Regions from separate parts of the Bacillus sp. PK5-006 genome, predicted to be linked through region 4. Evidence: riboswitches for the same ligand, from Rfam matches in the RefSeq annotation. Region 4 holds a riboswitch; each other region holds the start of a gene.
The links. Region 4 has a riboswitch for S-adenosylmethionine ahead of M1D84_RS13540 (bifunctional homocysteine S-methyltransferase/methylenetetrahydrofolate reductase). Riboswitches for the same ligand answer to the same signal wherever they lie in the genome.

Region 1: it holds a riboswitch for S-adenosylmethionine, as region 4 does, so the genes downstream of both, M1D84_RS00865 (5-methyltetrahydropteroyltriglutamate--homocysteine S-methyltransferase) here and M1D84_RS13540 (bifunctional homocysteine S-methyltransferase/methylenetetrahydrofolate reductase) in region 4, are expected to answer to the same signal.
Region 2: it holds a riboswitch for S-adenosylmethionine, as region 4 does, so the genes downstream of both, mtnW (2,3-diketo-5-methylthiopentyl-1-phosphate enolase) here and M1D84_RS13540 (bifunctional homocysteine S-methyltransferase/methylenetetrahydrofolate reductase) in region 4, are expected to answer to the same signal.
Region 3: it holds a riboswitch for S-adenosylmethionine, as region 4 does, so the genes downstream of both, M1D84_RS03800 (methionine ABC transporter ATP-binding protein) here and M1D84_RS13540 (bifunctional homocysteine S-methyltransferase/methylenetetrahydrofolate reductase) in region 4, are expected to answer to the same signal.

What each region holds. Positions count from the first base shown of each region.
Region 1 covers NZ_CP096414.1:178,305-185,912, reverse strand. The annotation lists gene M1D84_RS00875 (four-carbon acid sugar kinase family protein) at 1-826, shown strand, start outside; gene M1D84_RS00870 (gluconate:H+ symporter) at 877-2,196, shown strand; SAM riboswitch class I at 2,279-2,391, shown strand; gene M1D84_RS00865 (5-methyltetrahydropteroyltriglutamate--homocysteine S-methyltransferase) at 2,480-3,601, shown strand; gene M1D84_RS00860 (GNAT family N-acetyltransferase) at 4,663-5,652, shown strand; gene M1D84_RS00855 (glycoside hydrolase family 1 protein) at 6,123-7,541, opposite strand; gene M1D84_RS00850 (beta-glucoside-specific PTS transporter subunit IIABC) at 7,513-7,608, opposite strand, start outside.
Region 2 covers NZ_CP096414.1:2,381,978-2,389,585, reverse strand. The annotation lists gene M1D84_RS12355 (pyridoxal phosphate-dependent aminotransferase) at 67-1,257, shown strand; SAM riboswitch class I at 1,302-1,403, shown strand; gene mtnW (2,3-diketo-5-methylthiopentyl-1-phosphate enolase) at 1,507-2,727, shown strand; gene M1D84_RS12345 (2-hydroxy-3-keto-5-methylthiopentenyl-1-phosphate phosphatase) at 2,727-3,422, shown strand; gene M1D84_RS12340 (methylthioribulose 1-phosphate dehydratase) at 3,386-4,024, shown strand; gene M1D84_RS12335 (1,2-dihydroxy-3-keto-5-methylthiopentene dioxygenase) at 4,041-4,571, shown strand; gene M1D84_RS12330 (aspartyl-phosphate phosphatase Spo0E family protein) at 4,872-5,114, shown strand; gene M1D84_RS12325 (ATP-binding protein) at 5,161-6,666, opposite strand; gene M1D84_RS12320 (MarR family winged helix-turn-helix transcriptional regulator) at 6,871-7,326, shown strand; gene motB (flagellar motor protein MotB) at 7,519-7,608, opposite strand, start outside.
Region 3 covers NZ_CP096414.1:761,743-769,350, forward strand. The annotation lists gene M1D84_RS03765 (acyl-CoA dehydrogenase family protein) at 1-255, shown strand, start outside; gene M1D84_RS03770 (arsenate reductase family protein) at 367-723, shown strand; gene gcvH (glycine cleavage system protein GcvH) at 790-1,173, shown strand; gene M1D84_RS03780 (YusG family protein) at 1,218-1,454, shown strand; gene M1D84_RS03785 (toprim domain-containing protein) at 1,586-1,930, shown strand; gene M1D84_RS03790 (thioredoxin family protein) at 1,943-2,245, shown strand; gene M1D84_RS03795 (SCP2 sterol-binding domain-containing protein) at 2,366-2,707, shown strand; SAM riboswitch class I at 2,810-2,918, shown strand; gene M1D84_RS03800 (methionine ABC transporter ATP-binding protein) at 3,073-4,098, shown strand; gene M1D84_RS03805 (methionine ABC transporter permease) at 4,091-4,759, shown strand; gene metQ (methionine ABC transporter substrate-binding lipoprotein MetQ) at 4,774-5,595, shown strand; gene M1D84_RS03815 (carboxymuconolactone decarboxylase family protein) at 5,699-6,067, shown strand; gene M1D84_RS03820 (hypothetical protein) at 6,283-6,417, shown strand; gene sufC (Fe-S cluster assembly ATPase SufC) at 6,631-7,416, shown strand; gene sufD (Fe-S cluster assembly protein SufD) at 7,435-7,608, shown strand, end outside.
Region 4 covers NZ_CP096414.1:2,592,470-2,600,077, reverse strand. The annotation lists gene M1D84_RS13540 (bifunctional homocysteine S-methyltransferase/methylenetetrahydrofolate reductase) at 1-1,575, opposite strand, end outside; SAM riboswitch class I at 1,654-1,772, opposite strand; gene M1D84_RS13535 (YajQ family cyclic di-GMP-binding protein) at 1,854-2,345, opposite strand; gene M1D84_RS13530 (CvfB family protein) at 2,571-3,419, shown strand; gene M1D84_RS13525 (BMP family lipoprotein) at 3,566-4,543, shown strand; gene M1D84_RS13520 (methyl-accepting chemotaxis protein) at 4,540-6,189, shown strand; gene M1D84_RS13515 (DegV family protein) at 6,237-7,088, opposite strand; gene M1D84_RS13510 (YitT family protein) at 7,228-7,608, shown strand, end outside.

The sequences.
Region 1 (7,608 bases), 1.3 Mb from region 4:
AGAAGGAATGTTCACAAAAGAGAACACTACCTACATTTCGTTAGCTGATCTGAGGGCTTTACGCATTGATCAAATCAAACATCAGCTCATGAGTGTCAAGGATTTCAAAAAGGTGGTTGTAAACGCGGTGGACTATGACGATGTCAAAGTCTTTGTCACCGCTCTCATTGAAGCCATTCAAGCAGGACAGCAGCTGATGTTCAGAAGTGCGGCGGCGCTCACAAAAGTACTTGGCGGTATAGGGGATCAAGCCTTATTAACAAGAGATGCCTTGATACAAGAAGAAAGCCCGCATGGTGGTCTCATTATGATCGGTTCTCATGTGAAAAAAACAACAGAACAATTAAAAGCGCTTGAGCAAAATCAAGAGATGGCTTTTATTGAATTTAATACCCACCTTGTGTTAGAGCCTGATGCCTTTCGCGAAGAAATTAACCGCGTTATTCAGCAAACTGAAACACTGTTGGCAGGTGGTCAATCTGTGGCTGTTTATACAAGAAGAGAACGGCTTGATCTTGGGGATGATCGCCAAGAGGAAGAACTAAAGCTCTCTGTAGAGATTAGTGATGCTGTGACAAGTATTGTCCAGCGTCTCACCATTCGTCCTAAGTATCTTATTGCCAAAGGTGGAATTACCTCCAGCGATATTGGGACAAGAGGACTTAGCGTGAAACGTGCGACCGTGGCAGGTCAAATCAAACCAGGTATCCCCGTTTGGCAAACAGGAGAAGAAAGTAAATTCCCTTTCATGTCTTATGTGATTTTCCCGGGAAATGTTGGGTCAAAGGATACGTTAAAAGAAGCTGTAGACATACTTGAAGGATAAGGCATAGGGGGTGTTTGCGCCCCCTTATGCACCACAAAGGAGGAAAGATCATGTCGTTAGTGTTTATTGGACTTGGCGTTTTGTTATTGCTTTTACTCATGGTTGTCTTTAAGTTAAACGCTTTTATTTCTTTGATTATTGTTTCTTTAATTGTTGCTGTGTTAGAAGGGATGACACCACTAGAAGCGATTGCTTCTGTCGAAAAAGGACTTGGCAGTACGCTCGGACACCTGGCACTCGTTCTCGGTTTTGGAGCGATGCTTGGGAAATTGATGGCTGATTCTGGCGGAGCTCAACGGATCGCGATGACACTTATTGACCGATTTGGCATCGGAAAAATCCAATGGGCGACGATGCTGACTGGGTTTGTGATTGGAATTGCTCTATTTTATGAAACCGGATTCATTATCTTAATTCCATTAGTCTTTACAATCGCTCAAGCTGCAAGACTTCCTGTGCTGTATGTGGGTATGCCGCTCGTCGCTGCACTTATCACCACACATGGCTTCCTCCCTCCTCATCCAGGACCGACTGCCATTGCGAATGTCTTTCAGGCAAACTTGGGACAAACCTTATTGGTTGGGATTATTTTAGCGATTCCTGCTGTTTTAGTAGGCGGACTTCTGTTTACGAAACTATTTAAAAAAGATCAGTTGCACGCACATATCCCAAAGAACTTATTTAATCCAAAGGAATTCACAGAAGAAGAAATGCCTAGCTTCGGCATTAGCATTTTCACTGCTGTTTTGCCTGTATTACTTATGACATTCAGAGCATTTCTAGAAATTTTCTTCCCATCCTCCCCATTGCTGCCAACTGCTGAGTTTTTAGGCGAACCGGCGATTGCACTATTAATCTCAGTGCTGCTTGCCATCTACACGTTTGGGCTTGGAAGAGGAAAGAGCATGCAGGATGTGATGAAGTCCATCACGGATTCTATCGGCTCTATTGCTATGATTCTATTAATTATTGCAGGCGGCGGTGCCTTTAAACAAGTGCTCATTGATAGCGGCGTCGATCAATACATTGCAGGGATCATGCAAGGAAGCACACTTTCTCCCCTGCTTCTGACTTGGCTCATTGCTGCTGTCCTTCGTGTCTCTTTAGGATCAGCCACTGTCGCCGGTCTCACGGCGGCTGGCATTTCTGCACCACTGATTGGCCTGACGGGTGTCAGCCCTGAATTAATGGTGATCGCAACAGGTGCGGGAAGTATTACATTCTCTCATGTGAATGATGCGGGTTTCTGGATTTATAAAGAATACTTTAACCTATCAATGGCTCAAACCTTTAAAACGTGGACATTGATGGTCACCGTGCTTTCACTTGTCGGACTTGCTGGTGTTCTTGTCGCTGATTTGTTCATGTAGGAAATTAAATTGTAAAAACCATTGACTTTTCCCTGAAAACGTTGAATAATTGTGTTTATTAAGAAAATTGAATCAAAAGGTAACCTTATTAAGAGTGGTGGAGGGACTGGCCCTGTGAAACCCGGCAACCGCTGTTCCTAGGAACAGAATGGTGCTAATTCCTTAAGCAAGCAAATGCTTGTTTGAAGATAAGGCAGAGTTCTCACAGTATATGATGCTCTTCCTTATCTAAGGAAGAGCTTTTTTATTTGATTTTTTAACCTGAAGAAAGAAGGGATTCAGCATGACACAAGTACAAACCATTGGAAAGAAAACAACGAAACCGCCATTCCGCGCAGATCAAGTAGGAAGTTTACTTCGTTCAGAGCGCATCAAGGAAGCACGCAAGCAAAAAGCAGACGGTACGCTGACAGCAGAGCAGCTCCGACAAATTGAAAACGAAGAAATTACACGTATTGTAGAGAAGCAAAAAGAAATTGGGTTAGAGGTTGTCACAGATGGTGAGTTCCGACGTGCATGGTGGCATTTTGACTTTCTTGAAGGACTCGATGGAGTTGAAGGATTTGAAGCAGATCAAGGCATTCAATTCCATAACACAACGACAAAAGCTAGAGGGATCAAGGTAACAGGCAAGATCGATTTTACAGATCATCCAATGCTGGAGGATTATCGTTTCCTTCACAGCATCGCTGGTGATCATACGGCTAAAATGACGATTCCAAGTCCGAATATGCTCTTTTTCCGTGGAAAGCTTGAAGAAGGAGTGTATGACAGCTTAGAGGAATTCCACCATGATGTGGCACAAGCGTATAAGAAAGCCATCCGTGCTTTTTATGATGCAGGCTGCCGCTACTTGCAGCTGGATGATACGGCATGGGCAGTGTTCTTTTCCGAAAAAGGCCACGAACAAATCAAAGCCTTTGGCCGAGAAGAAGATGAACTTCGTGAATCGTTTGCAAAGACAATCAATGAAGCTGTTGCCGACCGCCCAGAGGATTTGGTGATCACGATGCACATTTGCCGAGGTAACTTTAAATCGACATGGGCAGCTGAAGGTGGTTACGAAGCAGCGGCAGAAACAATTTTTGCCGGCTTAGATCTTGATGGTCTCTTTTTAGAGTTTGACGACGATCGTTCTGGCGGATTTGAGCCCCTTCGATATGTGAAGAACCCAAACCTTCAAATCGTACTAGGCCTTGTCACTTCAAAATATGGAGAGCTTGAGCCAGTTGAACAGATTAAAAAACGCATTGAGGAAGCGGCTCAATATGTGGACATTAACCAAATCTGTTTGAGTCCACAATGCGGATTCGCCTCAACAGAGGAAGGCAACCTGTTAACAGAAGAGCAACAATGGGAAAAGCTGCGTCATGTGATTGAGATTGCTGATCAAGTGTGGAAATAGGCGAAAACTTACAGAAAAAGCTGACCTTCATAATAAAGAACCGCTTTTTTAAGCGGTTCTTTATTTTTTGTCATCTCAATCAACTTGATATTAAGTTTAATCGTATTACTTCTATAGTTGAGTTTAAGAAGATATTGAACATACGTTATCTTCTTAAAAACCATTTTTATACTCATAAGTTGTCTAACAAGTTAAGTGGATTGATACATTCAAGTCATCTTCCTAGCCAGAATATCTCCTACTGAAAATCCACCCCAATTATTAGAAATTACAATACTGCTTTTTCCATCGTTCCCTCAAGCAAACCTAAAAGTGTGACTATAGTTTATGGGGTCTCGAAGCTTTGGTTTAAATATATCGGTGAAATCAAATGCTAAGGCAACTCTTTTTCATACCAACTCATTGCCCCCTACAGGTGGTACTAAAAATTCGTTAAGATCCCTGCCTCCTCAATGATATTCACTTTATTAGATAGAGAGTATCGATATAAAAACTTGTCAAAAATTTATTGATCTAAATTAAAAAAATAAGAAAAATGTGATATTATGACTTCCGTTAGGGTATTAACTTGAAATTTAATACATAAATAGAAAAATGATTACAAGAATAAAGTTTATAAAACTACTCTTCTTGTTGAGTTTAGTAATGTAGTTATTGCTAATGGACATGTATTATAAACTTGTTTTTTCATACCTTAACACTTTATGAAAGGAGTGTACATTCATGGCTAACTTATGATGAATGTTATTTATATAATGATTTCGCCAAAGAAAATAAACTATCCGTCGATAGGTAATAAAATTATAAACCATACCCCCATTACACCAGCACAGGTATTCAAATTATTCATTCCATCCTTTAGAATTCTCCGTTGAAGAGTTTATGGAAGTTATGATGAAATCGGAGATATTCCAACAAGTATGGATACAAACGAGCCAAAGCCACAATCTTGGTAACTTGTTAGAAATTACTGAAGAATATGATACAGATGTTCAAACTTGTATCGAAGACCTGGAAGCATTGAGTAAACAATTAATTGAAAAGGAAGTTGTATATGTAAAATGAATAAACTTAACAACGATATTTTAGAAAACATCTATAAAAACATTTCAACTAAGAGAAGCAAAACAATCGTTAATTACATTGCAATGCTAATGGCACTAGCGAGAGATAATGAACTAAACGAGGATGATTTAATTAATTGGATTCACAGCAAATTAAGTGAAATAGGATATTTTCAAGAAAAAAACCGTTTATTTACTCAAAACAAATTAGATGAATTTGTCTTAGAGTTTATTGAAGGAAGAGCACTATTATATGATGATATCAGCATAACTGAAACAAAACAAAACGAATATGTCATCAGTAGCAAACTGTGGTACAAAAAGAATCCACCTGAGAGTTTTTTTTATTTTGGTATTGACCCTGAAGATTTTTCGAACTATGCACAAAAAATTGCTCAAATAAACGCCGAAAAACTAGGCATCTCAATCCATTTTTCTGAGGATCAAGCTCATGAAAAAGAAATAGCCCATATCCAGCTGTCAAAAAAATGTTCTCTTTCAGAAGAATTGATAATAACTCAGCCAAGTTCAAAAGACTTTTCGTGGTTAACATGGTTTTTTAATGAACATTGGGGTGGAACGACTATGGTGTCTAAAGGGACAACTTATAATGTTTTAAATGAAAACATTTTGTTGGCTAAACGTGGAGATTATATAGTAGGAATATTAGTTTACAAAATATTCAAAGAAGAGGCAGAAATCCTGACTTTGGAGGCTCTAGAAAAGTACCATGGTGTTGGAAGTAGATTACTTTTTGAGTTAGAACAAAATCTAAAAACACAAAATATACACTCTATTAATTTAATCACTAGTAATGATAACTTAAATGCAATTAGGTTTTATCAAAGAAAGGGATATTCTTTCAAAAACATCTATATTGGTGCAATTGATAAAGCAAGAATGGTTAAACCTACAATTCCCTCTATAGGAAATTACGGAATACATGTCAAAGATGAATTAGAATTTGAAAAAAGGTTGATACAATGACTATAAAAAGCTGACTGACTAGTTCCATGAGTACTACCAAGTTATTAATAGTCTATCCTGGGCTAGTTAAATTTTATAATATTGATTATGAATTCATACAGTGGAGAAAGATTCAGATGTATAATTACTGAATTGAAGACAGAATTGCTGCTGATAACCATTTGAGAATAGGATTCTTTTCTTAGACCACAATTGGGAAAGGGTTAAGTCTACTAGAATTTAATTTTAAATACCCTAATACTTGAAGAATAGGTATTACCGAATTAAAACCATTATATGATTTATATGAACCACGCAACAAATTAAAGTGTGGTTTATTTTTTGTTCGATTTTGTCTTTTTCATAAAAAAGGCATTATCACCCATCATGCCCCTAGAGGAGACCCAATGAATGATAATGCCTGATTCAAATTGTTTTCACCGTTTCAAGACACCATATGTCCTAAAGAAACGAAACAATAGTTTCTCTGTTTAGTAATCCAAATGTTCACCATTTGTCGCAATCACTTGTTTATACCAGTCGAAGCTTTTCTTTTTCTTTCTATCTAATGTACCGTTTCCTTCATTATCACGGTCAACATAAATGAAGCCGTAGCGTTTTTTCATTTCAGCCGTTGATGCGCTGACAAGGTCAATTGGGCCCCAGCTTGTATAACCGATCAGGTCAACACCGTCTGCGATCGCTTCTCTCGCCTCTAGCAAATGGCTTCTGAGGTAATCAATTCGGTAATCGTCTTGAATGGATCCGTCTTCTTCTACTTGATCGACAGCACCCAATCCATTTTCTACGATAAACAATGGTTTTTGATAGCGGTCATACAGCTGATTCAGTGTTGTACGAAGTCCTTTCGGATCAATTTGCCAGCCCCAATCACTTGCTTCTAGATAAGGGTTTTTCACACCTTCAAATAGGTTACCGCCAGTCACTTGTCCAAGAATTTCTGGATCTGTACTTGTCACAAAGCTCATATAATAGCTGAAGCCAATATAGTCCACTGTATGGTTTCTTAAAATGTCTTCGTCCCCTTCTTGGAACTCGATGTTGATGTCATTTTCAAGGAAATAACGTTTCATGTAACCTGGGTAATAGCCTCTTGCCTGTACATCTGAGAAGAATAATGTTTTACGGTCTTGCTCAATTGCAGCAAACATATCTTCTGGTCTTGAGCTGTACGGATAAGTTGTCATCGCTGCAATCATACAGCCGATTTTCGCATCAGGAATGATTTCGTGTCCTGCTTTGACAGCCAAAGCACTTGCAACAAATTGGTGATGCGCTGCTTGATATTGAATGCTTTTCTCGTCATCACCCTCTTCAAATACAAGTCCGCCGCCAGTGAAAGGCGCATGTAATACAACGTTGATTTCATTGAATGTCATCCAATATTTCACTTTGTCTTTAAAGCGAGTGAACAATGTTTTCGCGTATGTTTCATAAAGATCCACAAGCTTACGGTTTCTCCATCCGCCGTAGTTTTTCACAAGTGCGAGCGGCATTTCATAGTGAGAGATGGTGACAACTGGCTCAATTCCGTGCTTATGCAGTTCATCAAATACTTGTTCATAAAAAGCGAGACCTGCTTCATTCGGTTCCGCATCGTCGCCATTTGGGAAGATACGCGGCCAAGAAATGGATAGTCTGAAGCACTTGAATCCCATTTCTGCAAAGAGTGCAATATCTTCTTTATAGCGATGGTAGAAATCGATTGCATCATGATATAAGTTAAGGTCTTTCATTGATTCATCGAATGGGTGCATAATACCATTTGGTGACACATCAGCTGTCGATAAGCCTTTTCCATCTTGATTATATGCGCCTTCAACTTGGTTGGCTGCAACAGCGCCGCCCCATAAGAAACCTTTAGGAAATGTTTTTTCTAACTTGTTCATGTTGAATACCCTCCTCTTTTTCTTCTACACTGACTGTAAGCAGTGTCTCTTTCACTGTAATCGTTCC
Region 2 (7,608 bases), 210 kb from region 4:
TACAATTCATAAAACAATCCATTACAGTGATTGTATTGTCACGTAACTTGAATAGAAGGTGAAGAAATGGAATTCCAGCAATCAGATGTGTTGAAACAATTACCGAAACAATTTTTTGCGTCCCTTGTCCAAAAGGTGCAGAAAAAAGTGCAGGAAGGGGCAGATATCATTAATTTGGGGCAGGGAAATCCTGATCAGCCAACTCCTCCGCACATTGTAAAAGCCATGCAGAAAGCGGTAGCAAAACCTGAAAATCATCAATACTCCTCATTCCGTGGAACAGCGAAATTAAAAAAGGCTGCTGCCGCTTTTTATGAAAGAGAATATGGCGTCACACTTGATCCAAAGACGGAAATTGCGATTTTATTTGGCGGGAAAGCAGGGCTTGTTGAGCTGCCGCAATGCCTGCTGAATCCGGGTGATACGCTTCTTGTCCCTGATCCTGGCTATCCTGATTATTGGTCAGGCGCTGTGCTTGCTGGAGCGCATATGGTAACCATGCCACTTCTTGAAAAAAATGATTTTTTACCTGACTACGATTTGCTGCCTGAAGATGATAAGAAAAAGGCAAAATTAATGTATTTAAATTACCCCAACAATCCGACGGGGGCTACGGCAAGCCGTTCATTTTTTGAAGAAACCGTTACGTTTGCGAAAGATCACAAGCTATGTGTTGTCCATGATTTTGCATATGGCGGCATTGGATTTGATGGAGAAAAGCCGCTCAGCTTTCTGCAAATAGAGGGAGCGAAAGAGACGGGAATAGAAATTTACACATTGTCTAAAACGTACAATATGGCAGGGTGGAGAGTAGGATTTGCAGCTGGAAATTCATCTGTTATTGAAGCCATTGAGCTTTATCAGGATCATCTGTTTGTCTCCCTGTTTAAAGCCACTCAAGATGCAGCAGCGGAAGCCCTATTAAGCGATCAAACGTGCGTACAGGTGCAAAATGATCGATATGAGAAAAGGCGGAATGTGTGGATTGCTGCCTGCAAAGAAATTGGCTGGGAAGTCAGTGCACCAAAGGGATCATTTTTTGCTTGGTTAAAGGTGCCGGAAGGATATACATCTGAAGCCTTTTCTGACTTATTATTAGAGAAGGCACATGTTGTTGTTGCGCCAGGTAATGGCTTTGGTACTCACGGTGAAGGGTACGTGAGAGCAGGGCTTCTAACAAGTGAGGAGCGGTTACAAGAAGCTGCTCAGCGCATCGCTGCCTTGAATCTGTTTGAAAAAAAGCCATTGACAACATAAAAAAATGGTGCGATAATTCAGGCAATATTTAAGAAAATTGAATATTCTTATCAAGAGTAGGCAGAGGGACTAGCCCAATGAAGCCCGGCAACCGACTTCCATGAAGCACGGTGCTAATTCTTGCAGCAAGCGCTGAGAGATAAGATTCGGACGAATGACACGAAACAACCTCTTTAAGGCGCTCAAGAAGCACTTGAAGAGGTTTTTTTTATTGAACATATGCATGACGCAATCGAAAGGGGATTCCTAGTGAGTGAATTACTGGCAACATACGTATTAACACATCGAGAGGATGAACAAATAAATCGAAAAGCGGAGCAGATCGCGCTTGGTTTAACAGTTGGATCATGGACGGATTTGCCGCAGCTCAAAAAGGAGCAGCTTCAAAAGCATAAAGGCCGAGTTGAAAAAGTATTAGAAAAGGCTGCTCCAGCCGAAAATGGTCTTTATCAATCAGAGGTGACGATTGCTTATCCTGAGGCAAACTTTTCAGCTGATTTACCAGCTGTTTTCACGACGATTTTTGGAAAGCTTTCACTAGACGGAAAAGTGAAGCTAGTCGATATCCAATTTTCTGAAGAATTTAAAAAAAGCCTGCCAGGACCTGTATTTGGAATTGATGGCATTCGAAAAAAGGTAAATGTGTTTGATCGTCCATTATTGATGAGTATTTTTAAAGGCGTTATCGGCCGTGATATGCAGGATTTAAAAGAGCAGCTCCGTTTACAGGCATTAGGCGGGGTTGACTTCATCAAAGACGATGAAATTTTATTTGAAAGTCCATTAGCTCCTTTTGAAGAGCGAATCAAAGAAGGAAAAGCGATTTTAAAAGAAACCTATGAAGAGACAGGACACCGCACGCTGTATGCTGTCAATTTAACGGGCAGAACCTTTGACCTGAAGGATCGGGCGAGAAAGGCCGCTGAACTTGGGGCAGATGCGCTCTTATTCAATGTCTTTGCTTACGGCCTGGATGTTATGCAAAGCCTAGCTGAGGACCCAGACATTCCACTGCCGATTATGGCGCATCCCGCTGTGAGTGGTGCTTTGACATCCTCTCCTGAATATGGATTCTCGCATTCTCTTCTTTTAGGCAAATTAAATCGATATGCTGGCGCTGATTTGAGCCTTTTCCCCTCACCTTATGGGTCGGTTGCACTTCCGAAAAAAGATGCCCTTGGAATATATGAAGCTTGCGTGAAAGAGGATACGGTTCAAAAAACATTCCCTGTCCCGTCAGCAGGCATTCATCCAGGAATGGTTCCAGTATTGATCAAAGATTTTGGAATTGATCATGTGATAAATGCAGGTGGAGGCATTCACGGACATCCGCGGGGAGCCATCGGCGGAGGGCAGGCATTTCGTTCGATCATTGATGCCGTGATATATGAAGAGTCCATCCAAGATAAGGCGGCTTCCTGCCAAGACTTAAAAGCGGCACTTGATCTTTGGGGAAGGGTAGCAGAATAATGAAAAAACCAATTGTATGTTGTGATTTTGATGGAACAATTACAAAAAATGATAATATCATCCGCATCATGAAACAGTTTGCACCAAGTGAATGGACGAAGCTGAAGGATGGTGTCCTGTCAAAGGAAATCACCATTCAAGAAGGCGTCGGGCAAATGTTTCAATTGCTGACAAGTGATCAGAAGGATGCCATTCAATCATTTATTTTAGAGGATACAGAGATTCGAGAAGGATTTAAGCAATTTGTGTATGAGGTAAAAAAAGCAGATATTCCTTTCTATGTACTTAGCGGGGGGATGGACTTTTTTGTCTACCCTATCCTCGAAGGAATTGTCGATCGAGACGATATTTATTGCAACCATGCATCATTTGGGGAAGACCATATTCAGATTGAATGGCCGCATGCCTGCGATACGCAATGTCAAAATGGCTGTGGATGCTGCAAGCCCTCAATCATTCGAAAGCTGACTCGTGAGGATGACTTCATCATCATGATCGGAGATTCAGTGACTGATGTGGAGGCGGCGAAGCATGCGGATCTTACGTTTGCACGAGACTACTTGCTCAATGAATGTCAAGAGCTCGGGCTCGTACATAAGGAGTATGAAACATTTATTGATCTACACGCGCAATTTGTTCAAATAAAGGAAGTGAAGGAATGGCAGACGCAAAGAGCAAACGCTGGCAGGAGCTAGCAGACGTTAAACGGGAACTGGCCCAAAGAGATTGGTTTTTCGGAACAAGCGGTAATTTATCGATCAAGGTGTCGGATGATCCAATCACGTTTTTGGTGACGGCAAGCGGCAAAGATAAACGAAAAGAAACAAACGAAGATTTTGTGCTAGTAAATGCAGCAGGCCAGCCCCATCATCCGAACGAGCCGCTTAGACCATCAGCTGAAACACTGCTTCACACGTACGTGTATGAACGGACGAAAGCAGGCTGCTGCCTCCATGTCCATACAATCGATAATAATGTGATGTCAGAGCTGTATGGGGATAAGGGAGAGATTCGTTTTAAAGGCAACGAAATCATCAAAGCGCTTGGTTATTGGGAAGAGGATGCAGAAGTGTCGATTCCGATTATTGAAAATCCAGCTCATATTCCGCAGCTTGCAGAGCAATTTGCCAAACATCTGACACTAGAGGCGTCATCTGGTGCTGTACTCATTCGCAATCATGGCATCACGGTCTGGGGAAAAACAGCCTTTGAAGCAAAACGAGTATTAGAAGCATATGAATTTTTATTTAGCTATCACTTAAAATTAGCGCTTTATCAACAGCAGCTTGTAAGATAAAAAGGAGGAAAAGCACATGGCGACGATTTTGATTCATAACGAAGAGAACACATTACTTGAGAACGAACAAGAGGTAGCATCATATTTAGAAAACCAAGGGGTCATTTATGAGCACTGGGATATTGAAAAGCTGCCAAACCGTTTATCAGAAAAGTATGATTTAACCGATGAGGAAAAGGAAGAGATTTTGACTGTTTTCCAAAAGGAAATCCAAAGTATTTCTGAAAAAAGAGGGTACAAAGCGCAGGATGTCATTTCATTGTCTGATGCCACTCCAAATCTTGATGAGCTGCTCCAAAACTTTAAACGTGAGCATCACCATACAGATGATGAAGTACGCTTTATTGTGAGCGGGCACGGAATCTTTGCTATTCAAGGCAAGGATGGCGTCTTTTTTGATGTGAGATTGAATCCAGGTGATTTAATTTCTGTGCCGCCAAACATTCGTCATTACTTTACACTTCAAGAGGACCGCAAAGTGGTCGCAGTTCGCATATTTGTCACAACTGAGGGCTGGGTGCCGATTTACGAGGAAGAAACGGTTTAATGATAGAGCTGATCATTCCGCATGAGGCGGAAGATCAGCTTTTTTTTAGGAAATTAGACATAAAATGAGAAAGAAAATAGTTGATTTTGATCTTCTGTATAGGATAAAATTCTGTTTAATCAATGTGTCAGTCCTGTCCAAATTTGAAGTTTACCCCCAAATTTGATTGGGTAAAAGGTCTTTAGGCTGTAAAAAATTAAATAAAATAAGCATATTTAATTTAATTTACAAATAAAGTATAATTTTGGTGTCGGATCATTTTGAGCATAGACAGTCGAATTCATTGCGGGAGCTGAGATCATGAATATTTATGTAAGGAAAGAACAATTGCTGATGTCCATTGATGAGAAGAGAAAACAAATGGTAGAAGCTGCTCAAGTGGAAGGGTACACTGGTGAGAAGACAATTAAATATAGTCAAGAACTGGACAACCTGATGAATGAGTATCAGCATCTTCTTTTTCATGAGAAACAATCTGCCCCCTCCTTTCATGATCTTGTGTCTCAAATGAGTCTTTTATCTGTGAACCGCCCCTCTTATTGACATGAAAAACCGGTCTTGCATAAGCAAAACCGGCTGACATCTTCAGTTATGCTGAGTGAGCAGAAGGAAGCATGATCATAACAGTCGTTCCTTTATTCACTTCGCTATGAATATCAATTGTTCCGCCATACATCGAAATGATTCGTTTACACACGACAAGCCCAAGACCTGTGCCTTTTTCCTTCGACGTAATAAAGGGGAGGAAGATGTGCTTTAACATCTCTTCTGGTATGCCTTCACCTGTATCCTCTACTTTAATGATGACATGTTCTTTTTCAGCTTCGATCACAATCTTCAAGTGACCGCCGTTTGGCATCGCTTCTAAAGAGTTCTTTGCTACATTTAAAACGACTTGTTTAATATGATCCTTTGTGCAATACACGCCCACATCTTGAATCGTATTGATTTGCAAATCCACTTCCACATTATAAAGGTTTGCCTCAGAGAAAACGATCGGCATGATCTCACTTACAATTTCTTTTACAGAGTTATTCTGCCATTTTTCTGCCGTTGGTTTTCCTAATACAAGAAATTCACTGACGATTTGGTTGATCCGTTTAATTTCTTCCTCGATGACAGAAAAATAGAGCTGATCTTCTTCTGAATGATACTTCTTTTGCAATAGCTGGATAAATCCGCTAATCCCTGTTAATGGGTTGCGAATTTCGTGTGCTGTACTTGCTGCGAGTGTTCCGATCAATTCAAGCTTTTGCGCTTCATTTTCATGACGCTCCTGCTGAGTTTGCCGCCTTAACACGATATATTGGACGAGTGTGAATAAAATATTTAATAAAATAAACGCACTGGATAAAGGGATGAGCATCACAGACAGCACTTCACTAGTTGAAGCACGCTGCGGAAAGACCTCCAGCTTCCAGCTGTTTTCATCTAAATATGTAGACACGGTGCTGCCGCCCTCGGGTACTGGCTGTGGACCGCTTGTAAATACAACATGTCCATTTTGATTCAGCATCTTAAAATGAAGATCAGGGTTCAATACATTCATAATATTTCTTAAATAATCAATTTGAATGGCGGCAATCAGTACATTGGTGACCTCTTCGTTTTCATCGAGAACAGGCACACAAATGGAGAGAATCCGCTGTTTTGTAATTCGGCTCACATAGTTGTCTGTGATCACGGTCTGCTTGGTCACTTGAATGCGTTTAAAGTAATCTCTGAATGATAGGTTGATTTTTTCCTTTAACGGGGTGGTGCTTGCTGTTACATTTCCTTTTTTGTCTAGGAGATACAGACCTGAAAAACGAGGTTCTTGTTTATAGATTTTCTCTAGGATGTTTTGTACTTTTTTCGTCTCAAGCGGCTGGTCAAATCCCATGGCAAGGGAAGTTAATCTCGCTTCTGTCTCACTTATTAAATAATTCATTTGGTTTTTGTGAATATTTAACATAAGTGTAGCGGTTTGTTTGTTCTTTAAATCGATTTTTTCAGTTTCTTTTTCGTAGATAAAATAACTAATGATTAGGGTTGGAAGCATGACCAAAATAAGGTAAAGCCTGATCTTCTTCCAAAACCCTTTCAGTATACTCATCATTCATCGCTCCAACGTATTACCTAATAGACTTATTATAGCATTGAACCTATCTTTATTACGATGACTTGTGTGATTTTTAAAAAATTAGGTGATTCGTTCTGGTCTCATTTTCATGCTAAAGATGGATCAAAATGTTGACATTTTACTTATTGTTTATTAATGTCACATTAGTAGGTTGCATTTCATAAAGGATGATAAAAAATGGAAAATCATAATGTTGAAAAATCATTGAAACTATTTATTGTATTATCACGTGCCTATCGCTCAATTAATCATCACATGAACAAACATATTGTGAAGCACGGGCTGAATCCAACTGAATTTGCTGTGCTAGAATTGCTATATCATAAAGGTGATCAGCCGCTTCAGCAAATCGGTGATAAGATTTTACTTGCAAGCGGCAGCATCACGTATGTGGTCGATAAATTGGAGAAGAAAGAACTTCTCAGTCGCAAGGCTTGTGCAGAAGACCGCAGAGTGACATTTGCGCATATTACCAAGCAGGGACGAGCTTTGCTTGATGACATCTTCCCAGATCATGCGAAAGAAATTCATGAGATGATCAGTGTCCTGAGCGAAGAAGAGAAAGATGTCTGCATTGATATGCTCAAACATGTAGGGCTGCGTGCAAAGCATTTATATGATCATCAAGACTAAATAAAAAGGAAGCCGCTGGCTTCCTTTTCAGCGTGCAGGCAATCCCTCGCATTCGGCGTTAGTCCTGCGTTCCGGTACTCGTTCCTAGACTGCAAAGGTATTCTATCACGCTGAAAAGAAGACAAAGGGCTAAAATAGAGATCATTTTAGCCCTTTGTCAACAATCTGTAAAGAAGCCCCTGGCTTCTTTTTTTATTTCGCTTTTTTCTCAATCGGTAAAATGAGTACTTCTACACGCCGGTTTTTACTTCTGCCTTCTGCTGTATCGTTTGAGGCAATCGG
Region 3 (7,608 bases), 1.8 Mb from region 4:
GAAAAGGCAATCGCTGCAACAGGGGCAGAAAAGAATGAACAAAAGCTTGCTTACACACAAATTTTCACGCAGGAAGCTTTCTTAAAGATTGAAGCCCATGCAAAAGAATCCTTGATTGCGATGGAGGAAGGAGATTCACTCCGCATGAGCCTGTCAGCCCTTCGCAAGCTGACAAGATTTACGCCGATCAATGTCATCGCCAAAAAGCGCGAAGTGGCAAAACGAATCTTTGAAGCAGAGAAATATATCGTATAAGGATGGCTTAAAAGGTGCGGATACTACTCCGCACCTTTTTGTAAGCATACATTTAGGTTTTTAAAATATTTTGTGATAAAATGTTGTCACTATTTGCAGGAGGTGAAAATGGTGGCTTTAGATTTTTATGAATACCCATCTTGCGGTACATGCCGAAAAGCAAAAAAGTGGCTGGAAGCACACAATAAAGACATCAACAGCATACATATCGTCGAAGAGACGCCTGATAAAGAAACATTAAAAGCCCTTTACGAAAAAAGCGGTTTAGAGCTGAAGAAATTCTTTAATACAAGCGGACAAAAATACCGGGAGCTGCAGCTAAAAGATCAACTTCCTGCAATGTCAGAGGACGAGCAGCTAGAATTACTCGCGTCTAACGGAATGCTGATTAAGCGCCCGATTACAACAGACGGAAAACGAGTCACGGTAGGATTTAATGAAGATACATTTAAAAGCGTCTGGAAATGATGTAACTTTCATTCAGATTGTGGTATCTTCAATATAGATTGTAAGAAAAGACTGGAGGGGTATTGAATGAGCACACCAAAAGATTTACGTTATTCAGAAGAACATGAATGGGTCAAAGTAGAAGGAGATAAGGTGCGTATCGGTATTACGCATTTTGCTCAATCTGAGCTGGGCGATATCGTGTTCGTTGAGCTTCCTGAAGTAGGAGACAAAATCACAGCGGACGAGCCTTTCGGAAGTGTAGAATCAGTGAAAACCGTTTCTGAACTTTATGCACCGATCAATGGCACAATCGTTGAAGTGAACGATGAGCTGGATGACAGCCCGGAATTCGTCAACGACTCTCCATACGAAAAAGCATGGATGATCGTTGTAGAACCAGCTGATGCTTCTGAAATTGAGAACTTAATGACGGCTGAGCAATATGAAGAAATGACAAAAGAAGACTAATTCATGAGAAATTGGACACTCTACCTTTATGGGGGGTGTCCAATTTGTCTTTTCAAAAAGAACACGTGGATATAACAGAGCATGTCACTGGACGATTCAAAGAAAGCGGCATGGTGCTTTATCATCAAAATGAAGAGATTGGCACGATGATTAGTGAAAACCAATATGAGCTGAAATCGGGATATTCCTATGATCAAAATCGTTTTTATCGTTTAACGGACACATTAACCGATGGGACAGAAAAATATGTTGACTGTGACGATGAAAATGGCTGGTGCTAATCACAGATGAGACTGCAGTGAACAGAAGCTGCAGTCTTTTTGATGACGAGGCGCTCAATCTTTACAACCTGAATGAAAGATTGTAATCTAAGGAAGAAGTGAATCAACGTCAAAAGGGCCGGGTGATCGTGATGAATGTCGAGATAGAAAAGGTCATCATTGTAGAAGGTAAAACAGACAAACAAAAGCTAAAAGAAGTCATAAGTGAACCTGTTACCATCATTTGCACCAATGGCACGATCAGTACATCGAAGCTGGATCAGCTTGTGGACGATTTAGTGGGGAAAGACGTTTACATATTAGCTGACAGTGACGATGCAGGCGACAAACTGCGGAAGCAATTTCGAAAAGAATTCCCTGAAGCACTTCATCTTTTTGTCGACAGAACGTACCGCGAAGTGGCCGCTTCACCGTCAGCCCACATTGCATCTATCCTATTAGCTGCAAACATTGATGTTCATTCGAAATATTTATGAGGGTGGACGTATATGAAAGAAATTGAAGAACACGAATTCAAGGAGATAGAGGACGATTTATTTCTTTTATACTTATATACACCGTTTTGCGGAACATGCCAGCTGGCTAAGAAAATGCTGGCAGTCGTAGACGCCATGCAGCCGGATGTACCATTTTACGAAAACAATTTAAACTATTCACCAGGCTTTGCGAAAGCATTTGAAATCGAGAGTGTTCCTTGCTTTCTCCTGTTTAAAAAAGGTGAATTGGTGCAAAAAGGCTATGCCTTTCATTCAGTTCCATATCTTCATGAAATGATCGAAACCGCTAAATAAAGCGGTTTTTTGTCATATTTCAAGAAATTCATTTGAAAATTTGTCGAGTTATTTATAAAGGACAAGAAGATGTTTGTAGAGAAATGTTATGTATAACCAAATGACAGGGAGGTTATACATGTGGAAAATGTGAAAGCCCATGGTAACACAGGGCAGCGTTTATTATTAAAGCCGCTGCTCTCATCATCATCCTTGAAGATTACATTTGAGGCGGAAACTGACTCTTGTACATTGATTGTGGATGAACGTGGTGAAGTGAAGAAACTACCTGCAATTGAGTTATCGGATCTCATCTTTTATGGTGAGAGGAAAGAAATTCTTCAATTATTAGATGGAGATATGTCCTTACAGCAGTTAATCAGCAGAGGACAAGTCAAAGTGAAAGGGTCATTCCGTGCGCTCCTTAGACTAGAGGCAGTGCTTTGGCTGACGAACGGTTTTTTTCGAAAAATGATAACGTAGTTGTTTACTTGGAAATTAGCGATTTACAGCGTTGACATATCTCGGGTAGCATGATATTCTACGTTAGTAAAAACATGAACATCACATAAAACAACATATTTTCTCTTATTAAGAGAGGTGGAGGGACGTGCCCTATGAAACCCGGCAACCGTCAGCATAGCTGAAATTGGTGCCAATTCACTCAAAGCCGCAGCGCTTTGAAAGATGAGAGAAAGGCGTAATTGACATAAAAGGCCTTTCTGCTTGCGTTGCAGTTAGGTCTTTTTTACTGACCTGGCGCCAGGCTAGAGTCATGACAGAAAGAAGAATAAATAACGTATGTGATGGAAACCTATAGATTCAGCAAGAAAGCAGGTGATCAGACTGTGATCCATTTACAAAATGTATCAAAAACGTATCATTCAAAAAGCGGAAATGTTGATGCCGTGAAAGACGTCAACTTGGATATTGATAAAGGTGAAATATTCGGAATTATCGGGTATAGCGGTGCAGGGAAAAGCTCGCTTATTCGCCTATTAAACGGTCTGGAGCTGCCAACAGAAGGAATTGTTGAAGTGGCCGGCAACCGGATCAATGAAGTATCGAATGCGAAACTTCGGAAAGCAAGACAAGAAATCAGCATGATCTTCCAGCACTTTAACTTGCTTTGGTCAAGAACGGTGAGACAAAACATTATGTTCCCGCTTGAGATCGCAGGTGTACCGACATCGAAACGAAGAGAGCGTGCGAATGAACTGATTAAATTGGTCGGTTTAGAAGGAAAAGAAAATGCATACCCGTCTCAGCTAAGCGGCGGGCAAAAACAGCGTGTCGGCATTGCGAGAGCATTAGCGAATGATCCAAAGGTTCTTCTATGTGACGAAGCGACATCTGCGCTAGATCCGCAAACGACTGATTCGATCCTTGAGCTTTTGGCGGATATCAATAAACGGTTAGGGCTCACGATTGTGCTCATTACACACGAAATGCACGTCATTCGCAAAATTTGTCATCGCGTCGCAGTCATGGAAAATGGACGCATTGTCGAAGAAGGCGAAGTATTACGCGTCTTCAGACAACCGAAGGAAGAAATGACGAAACGATTTGTGAAACAGCTTGCAGAACCAGAGGAAGCGAAAGAAACAATCGAGCACGTCTTAGAACGAGTAAAAGAAGGTCAGGTCGTACGGTTGTCCTTTATCGGAGATTCTGCCGAGCAGCCGCTGATCACTGAAATCATTCGATCCTTTAATGTCGATGTGAATATCCTTCAAGGGAAGATTTCTCAAACGCAGGAAGGCGCGTTTGGAACACTCTTTATCCACATTAATGGAGAAGAGACTGAGGTAGAAAAAGCCATCGCCTATATCCAAAGCAAACAGGTTGAAATCGAGGTGATGACACATGTTTGAGAAATGGTTTCCGAACGTTGATTTAGACGTCATCTGGAGTGCAACAGGTGAAACGGTGTATATGACACTGATTTCATTGGCATTTGCCTTTGCAATCGGGATTATCCTAGGACTCCTGCTCTTCCTTACAGGAAAAGGCGGTCTTTGGGAAAATAAACCGATCAATGCTGTCATCGGCGCTGTCGTCAACATTTTCAGATCGATTCCTTTTATCATTTTAATTATTCTATTACTAGGGTTCACGAAATTCTTAATGCATACGATTCTTGGCCCAAATGCAGCACTCCCTGCCCTTGTCATAGGATCAGCTCCATTCTATGCACGTCTTGTCGAAATTGCACTGCGTGAGGTAGACAAAGGGGTCATTGAAGCAGCACGATCAATGGGAGCAAAAACGTCAACAATCATTTTCAAAGTATTGCTGCCAGAATCATTGCCAGCCCTTATTTCAGGTATTACCGTAACAGCGATTGCTCTAATTGGCTCTACTGCGATTGCAGGTGCAATTGGAGCAGGCGGACTTGGTGACCTCGCCTATGTGGAAGGATACCAATCTGGTAATACAGATGTCACACTTGTAGCTACTGTGTTTATTCTGATCATCGTCTTTATTATTCAAATAATCGGTGATTTGATTACAAATAAAATTGATAAACGTTAAGGGAGGATTTATTGATGAAGAAATTGATTTTAAGTGCACTATTTCTAGCATTTGCAGGTATTTTAGCTGCGTGCGGTTCATCTAATAACGCAAGTGAAAGCAAAACCATTACGGTTGCCGCTTCAAAAACGCCGCATGCCGAAATTCTTGAAGAAGCAAAACCACTTCTAAAAGAAAAAGGCTACGATTTAAAAGTGAAAGTGCTTAGCGATTATAAAATGTACAACAAAGCGTTAGCTGAAAAAGAAGTGGATGCGAACTTTTTCCAACATATCCCTTACTTAAACGAAGAAAATAAATCAAACAAAGATTATAACCTAGTGAGTGCTGGTGCGGTTCACCTTGAGCCTTTCGGTATCTACTCTAAGAAATACAAATCCGTAAAAGATATTCCAAACGGCGGCACAATCATCATGACAAACAACGTAGCTGAGCAAGGCCGTATGCTTGCCCTGCTGCAAAATGCTGGTGTCATCAAGCTTGATCCAAAGGTTGATACAATTAACGCAACAGTAAAGAACATTAAAGAAAACCCAAAGAATCTAAAATTCAAAAAAATCGCGCCTGAATTAACTGCGAAAGCTTATGAAAACAGTGAAGGCGATGCTGTATTTATCAACGTCAACTATGCGATCCAAAATAAATTGAATCCGAAAAAAGATTCAATCGAACTTGAGCAAACAAAGAACAACCCATATGCAAACATCGTTGCGGTTCGCAAAGGTGACGAAAAATCAGATAAGATCAAGGCATTAATGGAAGTTCTTCACTCTGATAAAATCAAAGAATTCATCGACAAAAAATATGACGGTGCAGTATTGCCTGTATCTGAGTAACAACATTTCAACCTCGCTTCTACCAAAGCGAGGTTTTTTGTGTATTTTTTCAAATCTCGCTCATAATAAAAACGTACAAAAGACCTGAAGGGATGGAATCAAGATGAATGAACAGCATATGAGCGGATCCATGCAGCAATCACTGACTGATTATAAAACCGCAATGGGTGAATTCCAGAAGAAAATGCCGGTGTTTGGAAAGAAATTCAATGAATTTACGGAGCAGTGCTTCCAAAGCGATTCATTAACGCAAAAGGAAAAACAAATGATTGCCCTCGGTATCAGTATTCATGCGCAGGATGAATACTGCATGATTTATCATACAAAAGGAGCGCTCGATCAAGGGGCGACAGAAGAGAATTTGCTGGAGGTTGTCAGCGTGGCGGCAGCTTTTGGCGGCGGAGCAGCACTAAGCCAAGGAATCACTGTCGTTCAGCAATGTATTGATGAATTTGGAGGACAGACGCATTAAGGGAAGCAAAACACGGTATTTTTCCATCTCAGGGAGTTGAGCGCTTCTCATCCGTTTGTGTGAGAAAATATGCCAGCATAAGGTGTCATATCCCTTTTGAGTGAAGCCGCATACGTTTGCTACAATAAAGCTACACTCAAGGAAGGGAATGGTTTATTATTTCTTCGGACCATAGTACACTAGGATTGGATTATACCGCCGAGATGGAAAAGGCCATGCATCAAGCTCATGGCATGAGCTATGCAGAGTACGAAAGAGACCATGACTTAAGGATGAAAGTGGAATATAAACGAGAGCAGTCCTATCGAGATGAGAAAAGACAGCTCGCAAAAATGAATATACGAGGCTAATAATAGCTGAGGGGCGGGGAGAACAGTTTCCCGCCCTTTCTTTATGAAAACAGTCTTTTCGACATAAATCCTTTTATCTACCTGCTTTTTTTGTTAGAATTTTGAGAGCATCCTCTCACGCTTATCGTGAATGTGTTGTATTCAGTTTTAATTTGTTATAAAATTAGAATGAGAATAAATTGAGAATAATGATTATTTTGGAGGTATCGATATATGACTGCTTCGACATTAACAATTAAGGACTTGCACGTTGAGATTGAAGGGAAAGAAATCTTAAAGGGTGTAAACCTCGAGATAAAAGGTGGAGAATTCCACGCAGTAATGGGACCAAACGGAACAGGTAAATCTACTTTATCTGCTGCCATTATGGGTCACCCTAAATATGAAGTAACAAAAGGCAGCATCTTGCTTGATGGCGAAGATGTCCTTGAAATGGAAGTAGATGAGCGCGCTCAAGCTGGTCTTTTCCTTGCGATGCAATACCCATCTGAAATCAGCGGTGTTACAAATGCTGACTTCCTTCGTTCTGCAATTAACGCACGCAGAGAAGAAGGCGATGAAATCTCTCTTATGAAATTCATCCGCAAAATGGACGAAAACATGGAGTTCCTTGAAATGGACCCAGATATGGCACAGCGCTACTTAAACGAAGGTTTCTCAGGCGGGGAGAAAAAACGCAACGAAATTCTTCAATTAATGATGATTGAACCAAAGATCGCCATCCTTGACGAAATCGATTCTGGTCTTGATATCGATGCCTTGAAAGTTGTTTCTAAAGGAATTAACAAAATGCGCGGCGAAAGCTTCGGCTGCTTAATGATCACTCACTATCAGCGTCTACTGAACTACATCACACCAGATCACGTTCATGTCATGATGCAAGGCCGTATCGTGAAATCTGGCGGACCAGAACTCGCGCAGCGTCTAGAAGCAGAAGGCTATGATTGGATTAAAAAAGAGTTAGGAATTGAAGACGAAACTGTTGGTCAAGAAGCGTAAGCGTTAGGAGGATTATTGATGACATTAGAAACGAAATTATCAGTAGATCAAGATTATGTCAAAAGCTTCTCCGAGAAGCATCAGGAACCGGCATGGATGAGCTCCCTTCGCTTACAGGCTCTTGAAAAAGCAGAAGACCTCCCAATGCCAAAGCCTGACAAAACGAATATTTCAAAATGGAATTTAACGAAT
Region 4 (7,608 bases):
GCTGCTTGTTAACGGCATAATGCCGATGTAAATCGGTTTATCCAAGTGGCGGCTTTCCTCATGAATTTTCACAAGCTGTTCCTCAGAATAAACAGGCTGTGAAATAAAATAATCAGCCCCGTATTCGATTTTTTTCTCAAGACGTTTGACTGCTTTATCAATATGACGCACATTTGGGTTAAACGCGCCAGCCACTGAAAAATTGGTCTTTTTGCCAAGGGGTTTTCCTGAGAAAGAAAGGCCTTCATTAAATTGTTTGATGAGACGAATCAAATCAAAGGAGGTTAAATCATAGACAGATGTTGCACCTGGGAAGTCTCCAATTTTAGATGGATCGCCTGTGATCGCTAAAATATCGGTTAATCCAAGGGTGTCGAGCCCCATTAAATGAGATTGAAGGCCAATCAAATTACGGTCGCGGCATGTGATATGAACAAGAGAACGCATATCGAGCTGCTGCTTTAATAATGCGCCGCAAGCGACATTGCTAATGCGCGGAGTCGCAAGAGAATTATCGGCTAACGTCAATGCATCAATGCCAGCATCCTTTAATTCATTTGCAGCAACGAGAAATTTTTCGAAGTTCAGCTTCTTCGGCGGATCAAGCTCTACGATAATCGATCGTTTTTTCACAGCCAGCTCATCAAGACCTGGCTCAGTGCGCTGATCTTGGATGGAAATGATTTCTTCTTTTAACACCTTCACTTCTTTTTCAGTGATCGGTGCTAAATCTTTGACCGCTTCAGCCATTGCGCTAATATGCTGAGGTGTTGTTCCGCAGCAGCCTCCGATAATACGTGCGCCCTGATTTCTAAATTCAAGTGCACTTTTTCGGAAATAATCGTTATCGGTATCATAGACGAGTCTGCCTGCTTCAAGAGAGGGGAGACTGCTGTTAGGATAGACAGATAAGTGCGAATTTTCCAAAAGTGGAACGCCTTCTAGTGCCTGAATCATGTGATAAGGGCCCAGCCGGCAGTTGATGCCGACAACATCTGCACCAAGAGATGATAACTCAGATAAACCATCCTTCAGCGGGGTACCATCCTGCAAAACGCCTTGTTCATGCATAGAGACGTTCATGACAATCGGAAGAGTCGTTTCTTTGCGGGCAATTTGGAGAACAGCCTTTGCTTCTTCTATGTCATAATACGTTTCAAGCAACAATCCGTCAGGTTCTTCATTTAATAGGATGTACAGCTGCTCTCTAAAGCTTCGTTTGATTTCTTCTATAGAGTAGGCATTTTTGTTAAACGTCCGAATGCCGCCAATTGTTCCGAGTACATAAGCAGAGCCTGCGGCTGCTTTTGCAATTTGTACCGCTTTTGTATTGATGCGTTTCGTTTCTTCCTCTAAGCCGTAGCGGGATAGTTTAATATAATTCGCACCATATGTGTTCGTTTGGATGATGTCAGCGCCTGCCTGCACATATGCTTCGTGCACGCGTTTCACTTCATCCTCTTTCGATAAATTTAATTCTTCAAAGCAGCGGTCAATGCCGTAAGAGTATAAAAGTGTTCCCATCGCTCCGTCAGCTATCAGTACGCGGTTTTGTAAGTCTTGTAATAGGCCCATTGTATTCCTCCTTATTTCTATGTAACAAAAAAAGCCTTCTGATAAGAAGAAGACTTTTTGGCTGTATCGTAATTCTTCTCCTTATCTTCCAAGCAGTTGCTTGCTGGATTTAGCACCTTGGTCATAGAAAATAGATTTCTACTACACCGGTTGCTGAGGCTTCACAGGGCCAGTCCCTCTGCCTCTCTTGATAAGAAAGCAATATGAACATGTCAATGAATTGAACTTCCATCAACTGTAACGAAAAATGCAGAAATAATCAATGGAAAATTTGAAATTTATCGAAAATTTATAAATTGGACATCAATCGGCAAATCAGCCTTGCGCATAAGAGAAATCACCTCTTGTAAATCATCTTTATTTTTCCCTGTCACACGCACTTGGTCATCCTGAAATTGTGATTTCACTTTGATGCCAGACTGCTTGATAAGCGCGTTAATCTTTTTGGCGTTGTCTTGATCAATCCCGCTGATGAGCTTCGCACGCTGGCGCACTGTACCGCCTAGGGCATGCTCAGTTTTTCCATAATCGATATTTTTAGTTGGAACATTTCGTTTGATCAGTTTTGTCACAAGCACATCTTTTAGCTGCTCAAGTTTGAAGTCATCATCAGAGATGAGAACGAGCTCTTCTTTTTCGAGAGAAATATCACTTTTACTTCCTTTAAAATCATAACGGTTTTTAATTTCTTTCAGTGCTGCTTGAACAGCGTTTTGCACTTCAGGCAGTTCAACCTTCGATACAATGTCAAATGAGCTTTCTTTTGCCATCACACATGACCTCCAAGTTTAGATATTGCGTCTATTTTATCATGCAAATAGCAGAAGAAGAAAACTTTATCAAAGAGTACAGCCGCCAGCCGTATAAATCGTGTCCAATTTGTCCACTTTAGCTAACAGAACTAGAGATGTTCATGCGGGGAGAAGTATAGTAGAATAGAGTGAATCAAAAGATGAACGAACGCTCTTTTATGGGCAGATAGGAAGGAAGAGAACATGAGACCAGGTGAGCAACTGACCTTGCAAATAGAGAATGAAATGGAATACGGCTACTTTTTGACAGACGGTGAAGATTCGGTCCTCTTACACCGCAGTGAAATGACAGAAGATATTGGTGACCGAGATGAAGTAGAGGTCTACTTATATGTAGATCATGAAGAAAGACTCGCTGCCACGATGAAAATACCTACAATTAACGCACATACATACGGCTGGGTAGAAGTCGTGGACGTGGTAGAAGACATGGGCGCATTTGTCGATGTTGGGCTGTCAAAGGATGCACTTGTTGCAACAGAACATCTCCCGCCTTTTGAGGAAGCATGGCCGAAAAAAGGAGACAAACTCTACTGTATGCTGAAAGTCACGAGCTACGGCAGAATGTTCGCAAAACCAGCCACAGAAGACGTGATCAGTGAATTGTTCACTGAGGCACCAGAAACCTTAATGAACAAAGAAATCACTGGAACCATTTATCGTTTAATTGCAACAGGTTCCTTTATGCTGACAGATACAGGCGTGCGAGGGTTTATTCACCGCACGGAACGAAAGGAAGAGCCAAGATTAGGATCGACCGTTACAGGACGCGTCATTGCAGTGAAAGAGGATGGAACCGTAAACGTTTCTCTGCTTCCTAGAAAACAGGATGCATTATCTGTCGATGCAGAAGAAATTTTAACCTATATGAGAACAAGAAACGGTGCCATGCCTTATGGAGACAAAAGTGATCCAGAGGATATCCGCGAAAGATTTCAAATGAGTAAGGCAGCCTTTAAACGAGCACTAGGTCATCTCATGAAAAATGATCTAGTTTACCAAAAAGAAGGCTGGACATACGAGAAAAAGTGAGCATTTGCTCACTTTTTTATTTTTGTCTTAAATAATGGATTTTTTCTATGAAAAAAGTCATGAAAAACCTTCACTATATCATTGAAACAACGCCCCTCAAATCCGATAAAAAAGGAGTAAGGATGATAAAAGGAGTGTGTTTTTGGATGAAAGTGAAAATATCATTACTTCTGATGGCAGCCATGCTTATGGTGCTCGCCGCATGCGGTAATCAACAGGAAGGGGCGCCAAAATCAACTGCGAAGCATATTGGCGTTATGCTCACAGATGACGGTCTTGGTGATCAATCATTTAACGATTCATCATTTAAAGGATTAGAAAAAGCACGTGATGAGCTTGGCATTGAATTTGATTATAGAGAAATTGCAGAAACTGATACATATGAAAAAGGGCTGACAGAGCTCGTAAAAGAAGGCAATGACCTCATCATCGGTGTAGGCTTCAGTATGCAAGAAGACCTAGAAAAAGTCGCGAAGAAATATCCGAAGAAGCAGTTCCTGCTTATTGATGCCGTATCTGAGCTGAAAAATGTGACCTCTGTGACGTTTAAAGAAGAGCAAGGCAGCTATTTAGCGGGAGCACTTGCTGCAATGACAACGAAAAGCGATGTCATTGGATTTGTTGGCGGTGTTGACGCAGATGTCATCCATCGTTTTGAAAAAGGATTTCAAAAAGGCGCCAAATCAATCAATCCGAAAATTAAGATCTTATCCACCTATGCCGGTACGTTTAGTGATGCAGGCAAGGGGAGTAAAATAGCCAAAGACATGATCAAAAAGAAAGCAGACGTTCTATATGCCGCAGCCGGCTACTCAGGTGTCGGTGTATTAAAAGAAGCGCAGTCACAGGGTAAATATGCTATTGGTGTAGACAGCGATCAGTACTATACTGCTGAAAAAGCGGTCATTTCGTCTATGGTGAAAAAAGTCGATGAAGTGGTCTATCAATTCAGCGAACAGCTCGTTAAGAACAATCAAATGAAAAGCGGGCATGTTGTCTATGACTTAAGCAATGATGGAATCGATATGGCAAAAATTCGGATCCTGAAAAATGCTGAGACACTGACCAAAAAATTAAATGGTCTGAAGCAGACGCTTCTAAAAGAAGAGGGGGACGCATCATGAGCTTACGCGTCAAAATTTTACTCAACTCACTTATCTCACTTCTTTTAGCAGTAGGCGTTATCGCCTTTATCATTGTCAGCATGACAAAAATCCAATCATCAAATGAGACAGATGTCCAAACCTTATTAAATGTACAAAAAACGAAGGCAGGCTTTGAAAGTGTCGAGCAAGCCATGACCAATTATTCGATGACACTCTCAGATGAACAGCTAGAGATCGTTCAAAACGATATTTCTACAGCAAAAAAACAGCTGCAAACGTTAAACAAACATGCAGGAAATATGAACAAAGAGGCATTAACAAGGTTAAATTCAAAATATGACACGTGGACCAAGGAAGCAAACAATGCCATTGGTGAAAAAAACGCATCGGATGCAAGACGTGTGGCAGCAAGAATTGATGGCGTTTTAAACGATGTGCATACGATGAATAAAAGGGCAGAAGAAGCGTATAAACAAAATCTAGAGGCTGCAGCAGACAATGTCCAATGGATTATCACAAGTGCACTCGTCTCAGCCCTCACACTGATTGTCATTGCCGTCTTTTTGAATATTGGATTAACGCGATCCATCGTGACACCCATTAAATCACTATCCTACAGAGCAAAGCAGATCGCAGAAGGCAATCTTGCTGTGGAGCGGATGGATATTCAGCGCAAGGATGAAATCGGCGGCTTGAATGAATCCTTTAATCAAATGACAGATCAGCTGATTAGTCTGATTAAAGAAATCAGCAATGTCTCAAGCCGAGTAGAGACATTCTCGATCCATCTAGATGATGAAAATAAAAAGATGATGGAGTCTGCAAATCAAGTATCTGTCTCAACAGACGAAATGGCCAATGGGTCACAAGCGATTTCAGAAGATCTCCAGCACGGCGTCAGCTTGATTGAGAAAATGGACCAGCATGGACATAAAAATTCCGAACGCTCACAAACGGTCATCCGCAGTACAGAGGATGCCATCGAAGCCGTAGAAAGCGGAAAGCACACGTTAACAGAAACAAAAAAAGCGATTGAAAAAAATACACATGCGACGAGACAAATCGAAGAGTCAGCAGGAGAATTCACGCAATACGCCAGCGGAATCTCGGCCATGGCCAAAACGGTTTCTGACATTGCGGACCAAACAAACCTGCTTTCCTTAAACGCAGCCATTGAAGCGGCAAGAGCAGGCGAAGCTGGAAAAGGCTTTGCCGTTGTAGCAGATGAAATTCGTAAGCTTGCCGATGAATCGTCTAATGCAACAAGACAAATCTTTGACATGGTCAGTCATATTGAAAGAGGCATTCAATCCATTAGTCAAACTGTTCAAGAAGGGGTCAAGCTTTCACTTCAGCAGCAGGATGCGATGGACAAAACCTCACACTCCTTTGAAGATATAGAAACAAAAGCACAGCATATTAAACAAGAAATGGCGGTCTTAAATGATCAAATTATGCAATCAACAGAACTTGGCGGACAAGTACTGCACTCGATTGAAAATATTAGTGCAGTGGTAGAAGAAACAGCAGCTGGCAGCGAAGAAATTTCTGCCTCGGCCAATGAACAGCTGCAATCGTTCCATCAAATGAACAAACAGGTCGAAGAATTGATGAGTATGACGGCGAGGTTAAATGAAACCGTGCAGCGATTTAAACTTTCATAAGAAAAGCACCCTTCCCGTGTTGTGTCAGGGAAGGGTGCTTTTTATGATCATTTGCCTGTAAAAAAGATCGCAAGCGTGCTAGGTCCTGAATGGGACCCAACAGCGGCGCCGATGATCTGAATATCAATTTCCTTTGGATGAAATTCGGCTTCGATCAGCTGTTTCATGTCTTCCGCCAGTGCAGGATCATCACCATGACTAATACCAACCGTTTGGTTCGACCAATCCGTTCCGCGTTCTTTCATTAGTTCAATAATGCGTTTCAGCAGCTTTTTACGTCCGCGGATTTTTTCGAGCGGGATGAGTTTTCCATCTTCGACATGTAAAATGGGCTTAATGCTTAACAAACCGCCAACAAATGCGGACGCTTTACTGATTCTTCCGCCTCTTGCTAAATACGATAAATCGTCTACAGTAAAAATATGTTGTAAAGATTCACAAAAATGCTTTACAGACGTTTCAATTTCTTGTATTGTATTTCCGTCAATGGCAAGTGATTGAGCGTGTTTGACAGCAAGCCCATAGCCGAGTGAAGCGCATTTAGAATCAATGATTCGTAAATCAAAATCAGGGTATTCTTCCTTCACTTCGTTTGCCATCATCACAGCTGTCTGGTATGTACCTGAAAGCTCTGATGAAAAAGCGACATAGATGGCAGATGTATGGGTTTGAGCGGCGGAAACAAAGGTTTCCTTGATCCGGTTTGGTGAAGCCTGTGACGTTTTTGGACTGGCTCCTTGTCTCATCGCATCAAATACTTGTTTTGGTTCAATGGTGATCAAATCCTCAAATTCCTGCTCGCCAAGTAACACGCGTAGCGGAATGAGCGTTATGTTATGTTCATCATAATAAGAAAGAGGCAGATCAGCAGCACTGTCTGCTATGATATGAACAGTCATATAAATCCCTTCTTTCTAAAAAATAAGCCATATTTTACATCTTTTTAGCCTAACTATATCATAGAAATCATCTTTTCGTGTTCAAATTCTAAATTTTAGGGAAAACCATAGAGAGAATGGTAAGTGGAGGAATGACAACATGTTCATTGGAGAAGCAAAAAAACTCATTGTCGTCGTTATTGGTGCATTACTCAATGCGATTGGACTGAATTTATTCTTAATCCCAGCTGACGTATATGCGAGCGGTTTTACAGGGGTAGCCCAGCTGTTATCCAGCTTAATCGATCAATATGCGCCATTTTATGTATCAACAGGGATTCTATTATTTATTTTAAACATTCCAGTCGGCATTTTAGGCTGGATGAAAGTTGGCCGTTCCTTTACTTTGTACAGCATCATCAGTGTTGCACTGACGACCATTTTCCTTGGCATTTTACCAGAAACGAGTGTTTCCCACGATATTTTATTAAATGCTGTGTTTGGCGGTGTCATATCCGCAGTAGGGATTGGAATCACGCTC